Regions from separate parts of the Bacillus haynesii genome, predicted to be linked through region 1. Evidence: predicted binding sites of a transcription regulator. Region 1 holds the regulator's gene; the other holds the start of a gene.
The links. Region 1 encodes Rex, which represses fermentation and respiration genes when NADH is low (regulators of the CRP and FNR family bind a similar motif). Its sites were predicted from a motif close to TTGTGAAATATTTCACAA; they were not measured.
Positions count from the first base shown of each region.

Region 2: pflB (formate C-acetyltransferase) is a predicted target of Rex. The motif match lies at 3,104-3,121, and genes of this name have one in related genera.

Region 1 is NZ_CP059494.1:2,407,849-2,413,285, forward strand. It holds gene groL (chaperonin GroEL) at 1-635, opposite strand, end outside; gene groES (co-chaperone GroES) at 680-964, opposite strand; gene H2R00_RS11905 (CPBP family intramembrane glutamic endopeptidase) at 1,190-1,924, shown strand; gene H2R00_RS11910 (YdiK family protein) at 1,924-2,115, shown strand; gene tatC (twin-arginine translocase subunit TatC) at 2,161-2,937, opposite strand; gene H2R00_RS11920 (twin-arginine translocase TatA/TatE family subunit) at 2,944-3,117, opposite strand; gene H2R00_RS11925 (redox-sensing transcriptional repressor Rex) at 3,156-3,803, opposite strand; gene moaC (cyclic pyranopterin monophosphate synthase MoaC) at 3,807-4,313, opposite strand; gene H2R00_RS11935 (ABC-F family ATP-binding cassette domain-containing protein) at 4,460-5,437, shown strand, end outside.
Region 2 is NZ_CP059494.1:1,005,106-1,010,542, reverse strand. It holds gene pflA (pyruvate formate-lyase-activating protein) at 1-716, opposite strand, end outside; gene pflB (formate C-acetyltransferase) at 778-3,003, opposite strand; gene H2R00_RS04895 (glycosyltransferase family 4 protein) at 3,281-4,780, opposite strand; gene dacB (D-alanyl-D-alanine carboxypeptidase/D-alanyl-D-alanine endopeptidase) at 4,915-5,437, opposite strand, start outside.

The DNA of each region.
Region 1 (5,437 bases):
ACCGCTTCCATCTTATCGGAATCTGTCACCATGTAAGGAGACGCATATCCGCGGTCGAACTGCATACCTTCAACCACTTCAAGCTCTGTTGTGAATCCCTTGGATTCTTCAATTGTGATGACGCCGTCGTTGCCGACGCGCTCCATTGCTTCAGCGATCAGGCTTCCGACTTCTTCGTCAGCAGCGGAGATTGAAGCAACTTGTGCGATTGATTCTTTGCCTTCGATTGGTTTAGAGATTTCTTTCAGGCTTTCAACAGCTACAGCCACAGCCTGCTCGATACCTTTGCGCACGCCTACAGGGTTAGCGCCGGCAGTTACGTTTTTAAGACCTTCGCGAATCATCGCTTGAGCTAGAACTGTCGCTGTTGTTGTACCGTCACCGGCAACATCGTTTGTTTTGCTCGCAACTTCAGCAACAAGCTTTGCGCCCATGTTTTCGAACGCGTCTTCAAGCTCGATTTCTTTCGCGATGGTTACACCGTCGTTTGTGATTAATGGAGAACCGAATTTTTTCTCAAGAACGACGTTGCGTCCTTTAGGTCCCAAAGTTACCTTTACAGCATCCGCCAATGCATCTACACCGCGCAGCATTGAACGGCGGGCTTCTTCGCTAAACTTAATATCTTTTGCCATGTTATTCGAACCTCCTATATAATTGTCTCGTTTTTATTTATGACTTAGCCGATAACAGCTAAAATGTCGCTTTCACGCAAGATTAAGTAGTCAGTACCTTCATATTTCACTTCGGTACCTGCATATTTTGAGAAGATGATGCGGTCGCCTGTTTTAACTTCTAATGCAACGCGCTCTCCGCTCTCTAACACACGGCCTGAACCGGCTGCAACCACTTTACCCTCTTGTGGTTTTTCTTTTGCGGAGTCAGGAAGTACGATTCCGCTAGCAGTTTTTTCTTCAGACTCAACGAGCTCAATGACAACGCGATCACCTAATGGCTTTAACAATGAAACAACCTCCTCAATATTTTCATATGTAATTTTAGCACTCGCACTCGGTGAGTGCTAACACAATTCTTATAATAAAGAATCTCCCAGGCAATTTCAAGTGAAAAGGTCAAATTTTTTTGCGCTTACATTTCTCCGCATATCCTTATCATCCTATAATTTAAAAAGAGTGTGTTACAATAAACATAGTCTGATTTAGATTTTTAGAAAAGGAGTACATAAAGCTTGAGAAAACAATACTGGTTTATTATATTGGCATACGTTCTCATGCAATTGTCGGCCTATGTCGGCTTGCCTCTTCTCTACTTTTTGGGTGTGGGCAGAGGACAGCCCAAAGCTGAAGCCCAGCTTACATTGGCGGGCGTCTGGTCTGTCATCGCGTTTACTCTCTGTCTCGTCATCGTGCTGCTGATTTTGCGGACGGTCCCGAAGACGACGCTTCGCAACCGTCCAAAAGCATCGGTTGGCGCGTCAATCGGATGGGCGGTAGCCGGCGTTTTTCTCGCTTTGTTTTCGCAGTCAATTGCCGCTTCGATCGAAATGTACTTGTTCGGGGTCAACCCGGAATCCGAAAATACGCAGCGAATCATGGAAATCATCACCGCATTGCCGCTGATGGTGTTTGTCTCTTCTGTATTCGGTCCGATTCTTGAAGAAATCATTTTCAGAAAGATCATTTTCGGTGCAATCTATGAGAAAACGAATTTTTTCATTGCCGCTTTGTTCAGTTCGGTTCTCTTCTCGGTCGTCCATTTGGATTTCAGCCATTTGCTCATTTATACAGCAATGGGATTCACATTCGCTTTTTTATATGTCAGAACCAACCGGATTATCGTGCCCATTTTCGCCCATGTCGCCATGAATACTTTCGTCGTCTTGCTGCAGACATTCCGGGAGCCTATTGAAAAATATTTGGAACACGTCGAGAAAATGCAAATGATTATTGGAGGATTTCTATGATGAGAAGCCCTAAATTCTGGGGAGTGATTTATTTTTTAACGGGTGTGCTGTTTACGTATCTGGCGGCAACCTCGCCCGGAAACATGTGGTCTTTTTATACGATCCTGCTGATGCTTTTCGCAGCCTATAATATCAGCATTTCCTTTAAAATGTTCGCCATGGCCGGCAGGATGAAGCGAAAAGATCAATAGCCTTTTATGTGAAGGAAAAGAGCCATTCTGAAAAAAGAATGGCTCTTATTTTGTATGGTCGTTCAAAAACGCTTGATTTTCCTCTTGAATCATTGTTTTTTGCGCTTGCCTGTAGGATATTCTTGAAATCACGATACTGATTTCATAAAGAATGAGCAATGGCACTGAGACCATTAAATGCGACAAAAGCTCAGGCGGTGTAATGAGCGCCGCGATGACGAACAACACAAAATATGCGTATTTTCTGATTTTCGCCAAAAACATCGGCGTCACGAGCCCGAGCCTTGTAATAAACATGATGACCACAGGCATCTGAAACAATAAGCCAAAAGGAAGCGTCAACTGAAGCAGAAACTGAAAATATTCGTGAATTCCGATGACCTGGTTAACATTCAGATCATCTGAGACTCTCGTCATAAAGTCCACGACAAACGGAAATAAAATAAAGTAAGAAAAGGCAATGCCGCCTAAAAAAAGAATGATCGATACCGGAATATAGCTAAGCGTCACTTTTCGTTCTTTTTCATACAGCCCCGGGCTAATGAAAGCCCACAGCTGGTATAAAACAAGCGGCGAAGTCAAGACGGCACCGATGATGAACGCAAACTGCACGTACACAAATAAAGGATCGGTCAGCTTAAACGCGTTAAGCGTCAGCAGCTTCGCTTCATCCGTCTGCTGCAGATAGATAATCAGCGGCTTTGCCAAAAAAAAGCCTGCCGCAACAAATAAAACAAAAAAGAAAAAAGTGATCACAAGCCGTCTGCGTAGTTCTGTGATATGTTCTATCAGCGACATTTCTTTTCCCTTCATAAATGTCATCCTATCCTACTGATCTTCTTTCTTTTTATCGGAATCGTCGTCAGCCAAACCTTTTGTCGCATTTTTAAACTCCCGCAGCGTGTTTCCAGCCGCTCTTCCCAGCTCGGGAAGTTTCTTCGGGCCGAATATCAATAGCGCCACCACGACGATTAAAATAAAGCTTCCAGGACCGATTGGCATAAAGCCTGCCCCCTTTCCTTTATTTTTCGTTTTCCGTTTTACTTTTCCTGCATTGAATAATGTTTCAGAAAATACACCAGCGACTGAAGTTCAACCGCCAAATCTATATGATGAATGCGAATGTGTTCCGGCACATTCAAGCGGGCCGGCGTAAAATTAAGAATGCCTTTAATGCCAAGCGCCACCAGCCTGTCTGTAATCGACTGTGCAGCTTGAGCTGGAACCGTCAAAATGGCGACCGGGATATCATCATCCGTCATATGCTCTTCAAGCTTATTCAGATCATAGACGGGAACGCCGCCGACCTCGGTTCCGATTTTTTCTTCATTGATGTCAAACGCCATGGCGATCTTTGTATTATTGTTTTTGATAAAATTGTAATGGAGAAAGGCTGTCCCCAAATTCCCCACGCCAATGAGCGTTACGTTCGTCGTTTCATCCTGATCAAGCGTCTTTCTGAAAAAGGACAGCAAATAATTGACATTGTAGCCGTATCCTTTTTTTCCGAGCGCGCCGAAGTACGAGAAATCCCTGCGGATGGTCGCGGAATCGACTTTGACGGCATCGCTCAACTCAGCGGAAGATACACGCTGTTTTCCGGATGCATGAAGGTTTTTTAAAAAACGATAGTATAATGGCAGCCGTTTCGCTGTCGCTTGCGGAATTTTTGAATGATCCATGTTCATAAACTAATCCTCCATGTCTACATCAGCTTTTTCCCTTTTATAGTCACCGTTTTTCCCGCCTGTCTTTTCGAGAAGAAAGGTCGGTCCTATCACCATTCCCTTATCCGCCGCTTTGCACATGTCATATACGGTCAGCGCACATACGGAGGCGGAAGTTAACGCTTCCATTTCCACACCTGTGCTCCCTTTGGTCTTGACTTTAGATTGAATATGCAGGATGCTCTTCTGTTCTTTCTCCTCCCAACGAAAGGTGATGTCGACTCCTTTCAGAGCGATTGGGTGGCACATCGGGATGATGGCGGATGTCTGTTTTGCGGCCATGATTCCGGCCACTTGCGCCACCGCCAATACATCGCCTTTTCCGATTTCCCGGTTTTTGATTTTTTCATGTACTTTTCGATTCATTGACACGCTTGAAACAGCCGCAGCTGTGCGCACTGAAGCTTCCTTTTCGCTTATATCAACCATCTTGGCTCTGCCTTGTTCATTAAAATGTGTAAACTCATTCATGTTCTTAACTCTCCTTATAACGATCATACACTATTTTTTTCGTTCTGTCTTTTTCTTCGGCTAAAATCTTCCAGACTTCACTTAATTGTTTGCTGACTGCGCGGTGATAAGCTACACTTAAAATAGCAGACAAGAGGTGAAAGATCATGATGATTTTACAAGTGAACCAGCTTTCAAAATCGTTTGGAGCCGATACGATTTTAACGAATATAAAACTCGAAGTCAGATCTCGGGACCGGATTGCGATCGTCGGACGCAACGGCGCCGGAAAATCGACTCTCCTAAAGATTATCGCAGGAAAGCTTTCATATGAAAAGGGGGACATTATCAAACCGAAGGATTTGACGATGGGCTACCTTGACCAGCATTCCGGCCTCGATTCCAAGCTGACGCTTAAAGAGGAATTGCTGTCGGTATTTGATTTTCTAAAAAAAATGGAAAAAGAAATGCGCGCGATCGAGGAAAAGATGGCGCAAGCCGGACCGGACAAGCTTGAATCATTGATGAAGACGTATGACAGGCTTCAGCAGGAGTTCAAGGACAAAGGCGGCTACCAATATGAAGCAGAAGTCAGATCCGTTATGCACGGGCTCGGCTTTGCGGGATTTGATGACTCCGTCCGCGTTCAGGACTTAAGCGGAGGTCAAAAAACAAGGCTTGCCCTCGGAAAAATGCTTTTGACAAAACCGGACCTCCTCATCTTGGACGAACCGACAAACCACTTGGATATCGATACCCTGACATGGCTTGAACAATATTTACAAAACTACAGCGGAGCGATTTTAATCGTTTCCCATGACAGGTACTTTCTTGACAAAGTGGTTACCCAAGTTTACGAGATTACCCGGGCACAAAGCAAAAAATATATCGGGAACTACAGCTCTTATCTCCAATTAAAAGCCGAGCAGCTGGAAAGGGAAACAAAGCTTTACGAAAAGCAGCAGGACGAAATCGCCAAACTGCAGGAGTTCGTCGACCGGAACCTGGCAAGAGCTTCGACGACGAAACGGGCGCAGAGCAGACGAAAGCAGCTTGAACGGATGGAGATCATGGACAAACCGCTTGGAGATGAAAAATCGGCGTCATTCCGCTTTGAAATTACTAGGCAAAGCGGAAACGATGTA
Region 2 (5,437 bases), 1.4 Mb from region 1:
AGCAGTCTGTATGCATTTTCGACCCTGTCGGCACTTGGCGGTTCAACCCCATTTAACGGATAATCCAGGCCGAGCGCTTCCCATTTGTAGACGCCGAGCTTGTGATAAGGAAGAACCTCCACCTTCTGAACGTTTGCCAGCGTGCCGATAAACGTGCCGAGGGCTGTTAAATCGTCATCGATATCGGAGATACCCGGAACCAGTACGTGACGGATCCAGACGGGAACTTGATGATCAGCGAGAAACCGGGCAAAATCCAATATGTGGTCATTCGGCATTCCTGTCAGGTTGATATGTTTTTTTCTGTTGATATGCTTGAGATCAAGCAAAACAAGGTCTGTATACTGGATCAGCTCTTTGATCTGCTCTTGAAATGCCGGCGCAGCCGAATAGCAACCGCCGGACGAATCGAGTGCCGTGTGAATGCCTAGGCTTTTGCATGCTTTGAACAGCTCGATTAAAAATGGCAGTTGTAAAAGCGGCTCCCCTCCGCTCACGGTAATGCCTCCGCCTGATGATTGAATAAACGGGAGATAGTGCTGAACATCCTGAACGATTTCGGAAACCGTCATTTGTTTTCCGGTTCCGATTTCCCAAGTATCAGCGTTATGGCAAAATTGACAGCGCATCAGGCAGCCTTGTGTGAAGACGACATATCTGATGCCTGGGCCGTCGACAGTACCGAATGTTTCGATCGAATGAATATTTCCATCCATGATGAAGATCACCTCTTTTTATGGAGGCGGAGCGCCTCGGTCGCGCTCCGCTTTTTACTCGTTACATCGATTCATGGAAGGTTCGGCTGATGACGTCTAACTGCTGTTCTTTCGTCAGCTTAATAAAGTTGACCGCATAGCCTGAGACGCGAATCGTTAACTGCGGATATTCCTCTGGATGTTCCATGGCGTCGAGCAATGTCTCCCTGTTAAATACGTTAACATTTAAGTGATGCCCTGTTTTTGCGGCATATCCGTCAAGGATGCTTGATAAATTGGCGGCGCGGCTCTCTTCATCTTTGCCAAGCGCTTTCGGGACGATGGAAAAGGTGTTGGATATGCCGTCGAGCGCATAGCTGTAAGGCAGCTTTGCCACTGAAGACAGCGATGCAAGCGTCCCTTTAGTATCGCGGCCGTGCATCGGATTCGCGCCTGGAGCAAACGGTTCTCCCGCGCGGCGTCCATCCGGCGTATTTCCGGTTTTCTTGCCGTAAACGACGTTTGACGTGATCGTTAAAATTGACATTGTATGAACGGACTGACGATATGTCTGGTGCTTGCGCAGTTTTTTCATAAAGCGCTTGACAATGTCAACGGCGATCGCGTCGACGCGGTCATCATTATTTCCGTACTTAGGAAAATCGCCTTCTGTTTCAAAATCGACCGCAATGCCGTTTTCATCGCGGATCACGTTGACTTTGGCATATTTGACAGCGCTTAACGAATCGGCCACAACGCTCAAGCCGGCGATCCCGGTGGCCATCGTCCGCAAAATTTCCGTGTCGTGCAGAGCCATTTCAATTCTTTCATAGCAATATTTATCATGCATGTAGTGAATGACATTGAGCGTATTGATGTACAAGCCTGCGAGCCATTCCATCGTCTGATCGAATTTATGCATGACCTCGTCATAGTCCAGTACTTCGGAAGCCACCGGCGGCGTTTCCGGACCGACTTGAATTTTATGCTTTTCGTCTTTTCCGCCGTTAATCGCATAAAGAAGCGCTTTCGCCAAGTTGGCGCGTGCTCCGAAGAACTGCATTTGTTTGCCGATTGTCATTGCTGATACACAGCAGGCGATTCCGTAGTCATCTCCGTATTCAGGACGCATGATATCGTCATTTTCGTACTGGATCGAGCTTGTTTTAATCGACATTTTGGCACAGTAGTTTTTAAACTTTTGCGGCAGTCTGACAGACCAAAGAACGGTTAAATTCGGTTCAGGCGCCGGACCTAAATTGTCAAGCGTATGCAGGAAGCGGAACGAATTTTTCGTGACTAGGGCGCGTCCGTCGTGCGCCATTCCGCCGATTGATTCTGTCACCCATGTCGGATCGCCGCTGAACAGTTCATTGTAGTCAGGTGTGCGCGCAAATTTGACCAAGCGCAGCTTCATAACGAAATGGTCGACAAGCTCTTGGGCTTCCCGTTCTGTTAATACGCCCGTTTTTAAATCTCTTTCGATGTAAATATCAAGGAACGTGGATACGCGGCCAAGGCTCATTGCTGCTCCGTTTTGCTCTTTAATGGCAGCCAAATAGGCGAAATACAGCCATTGAAATGCTTCTCTTGCATTTGCCGCAGGCTCGGAAATGTCAAATCCATAGCTTGCTGCAAGCGCTTTAAGTTCGTCCAATGCTCGGATTTGTTCTGACAGTTCTTCACGAAGGCGGATGTTTTCTTCAGACATCACCCGAGAGGCGCCGGCCGCATCTTTTTTCTTTTCATCGATCAAAAAATCCACGCCGTAAAGTGCCACTCTCCGGTAATCACCGATGATGCGTCCGCGCCCGTAAGCATCAGGCAGTCCGGTAATGATTCCGACTTTTCGGGCGAGCTTCATTTCGTCCGTATACGCGTCAAACACGCCTTGATTATGGGTTTTGCGGTAATCGGTAAAGATCCTTTCCACTTCGTCATTCAGTTCAAAACCATAGGATTCACATGCCTGTTTTGCCATGCGAATGCCGCCGAAAGGCTGAAGCGACCGTTTAAACGGCTCATCGGTTTGAACGCCGACGACTTTTTCCAAGCCTTTATCCAAATATCCGGGACCGTGCGAGGTGATCGTTGAGACGATCTCTGTATCCATATCAAGGACGCCTCCGTTTTCACGCTCTTTTTTTGTCAAATCCATTACATGATCCCATAATGCCGATGTAGCTTCCGTCGGAGGTTCGAGAAACGATTCGTCACCTTGATATGGCTCAAAGTTCGAGAGAATAAAATCGCGGACATTGACTTCTTTTTGCCAAACGTTTGTGGTGAAACCTTTCCATTGTTCCATTTAAATCCCCCTCTTTTTCAAGTTGAAATGATATAACAGTTGTTGCATTTATATCTTATGTTGAATATAACAGGTTTGAATGTGATAAATATCACATATTTTGTGAAATAGTTAACAAATTTGAGGAAGTTCTTTGAACATTGCGTTTTTCCTAATATAGGATGTTGTTTGAAGCAATTTTTCTTATTTAAATCTGTATTATAATAAAATCAAATAAAATGAAAACTGTTATATAAAAAAGCCGGCAAAATAGCCGGCTTTCACAAAGTATTTATCATCAGCCGATGGATACGGTCTGATTGCCGAATGCATCGATGGTGCTTTTCAAGACGTAGCGGCCTCGGGGGAGCTTGTGAAATTCATAGCACCCTTTCGAATCGACCGCTTTTGTCTGCAGCAAAACGCCTGACATATCATAAACATGAATGTAATGTTCCTCTTTTTCAAGTTGGCTTTTGAGGTGTTCAGGGATTTCCCCGGCTATCGTGTACTCCGCTTCTGACGTTTTCCTTTCACCGATTTGATCGAGGATTTCCAGGTCCAGTCCCTGTTCTTTTCGATGATTTTTGCGGGTTCGCTCTCCGCGTTTTTGTGTTTCAAATGTTTGATACAGGTTTTCGATCGACCTCATGTGAACGCTGATATCCCAAAGTTTCATAGCTTTTTGAAACGCTTGGCGGCCCAATTTTTGCCGGGTTCTGTCATCGTCGAGCAGCAGGCTCAGCTTTTCAGCAAGCACTTCGCTGTCTGCCGGAGGAACAAGCAATCCGTCCGCACCGTCGTCAATGATTTCTTTTATCCCGCCTACGCTTGCCGCCAGAACAGGTTTTGCGGAGAACTGCCCTTCCAGGATGACGAGCGGAAATGTATCGTGAAGCGACGGCAAAACAATGACATCACTAATTTTCATTAAGCGGGGCATATCTTTTCGCTTTCCGAGAAAAGAGACCGCCGACGCGATACCAAGCTTTTCGGACAGGCTTTGCAAAGTTTCGAGCTCCGGACCCTCGCCTGCGAGAAGGCAGTGAAAATCATCCCTTTCGAACCGCAGTTTATAAAGCGCTTCGATCAAGTAGCGGTGTCCTTTCACCGGCACGAGCCGCGCCGGACAGAGAATGATCTTTTTTCCTTGATGCCGACGGCTTTTTGGGAGATGACTTTTCTTTTCGATAAAGGGTGCTTTTACAATTCCATACGGGATGACTCGGATGTTCGAAGGCGTCACACCAATTTGAGTCAGCTCGTGTTTCAGCCATTCGCACGGAACGGCCACAACGTTTCCAGACATTGCGCCCAAACATTCTTCGATTTTCATATATTGTTGTTCCTGGCCGCTTTTCTCGCCATATTCCCCGGTAATCTTTGCTTCGTGATATTTAAAGTTATGGAGGGAAACGATTAAAGGCGTGTGCTGAGGTTTGGAACGGGCCAGTGCTCTTGCCGTCATAAAATCGTGGCAGTGGATCAAGTCATACTTTTCTAGATCAAACTGTTTAACAGCTTGTTCCAAACTGTAGCGCTCTATTTCACGCCAATATATCCACAGGGGATATTTTGCGGTGTAAGCCGTTTGAAGACGGTATATCAGCTCATTTTTTAACCGGTGTTTATCGGCTGGCTGCTGATCAGCGACCTGAATGTTGAGCCACCGGGTATCGTGCGACATTAAATCGACAGAATGCCCTTTTCCTTCCAAGCTTTTTCGAAGTATATCAATATAGGTAGACGGGCCGTTTGTATGTGGAGAGTATCGATAATAAGCCAGCAAAATGTTCATATATTTCCCCCTGCCTGCTGTTAAACTTATAGAAAATGAATCTCTTAGCATTATATGGCCAAAGCTGAAAAAAGTACGCAGTGAATGGAAGCCTTATCAATAAGAAAACCCATTGCCTGTCGCAATGGGAGATGTCATGAAGAAGCTAATATTTGAACGATTTTGTCTTCAATATCCTTTCCATTCTCATCATCCACGAGCTGATTGAGGAGAATGGAGAAAATCAATGTCTTTCCGCTAGCAGTATCAACATAGCCCGACAATGAACTGACGGTTGAAAGTGAACCTGTTTTCGCCCTGACTTTGCCATTTAAAGCCGGGTCTTTCAGCCGGTTTCTTAATGTGCCGCCGACCATTCTGTCGCTTTCCCCTGCAACCGGGAGTGAACGGGCAAACGACGGAAACCATTTCTCTTCTTGAACGGAATACAATAGCTTTGTGATCTGGTCGGCAGAAATCAAATTGATATGCGAGATTCCTGAGCCGTCTCTGAGAACGATTTTTTCTGTGTCCATTCCAAATCCCTGCAGTTCTGTATTTAATACTTCCAGACCTTGATCCCAGCTTCCTTCACGTCTCACGGCCTTTCCCATTTCCTTGAGCAGTGTTTCGCCATGGCCGTTGTTGCTGAGCTTCATAAAGGGAATCATCAGCTCT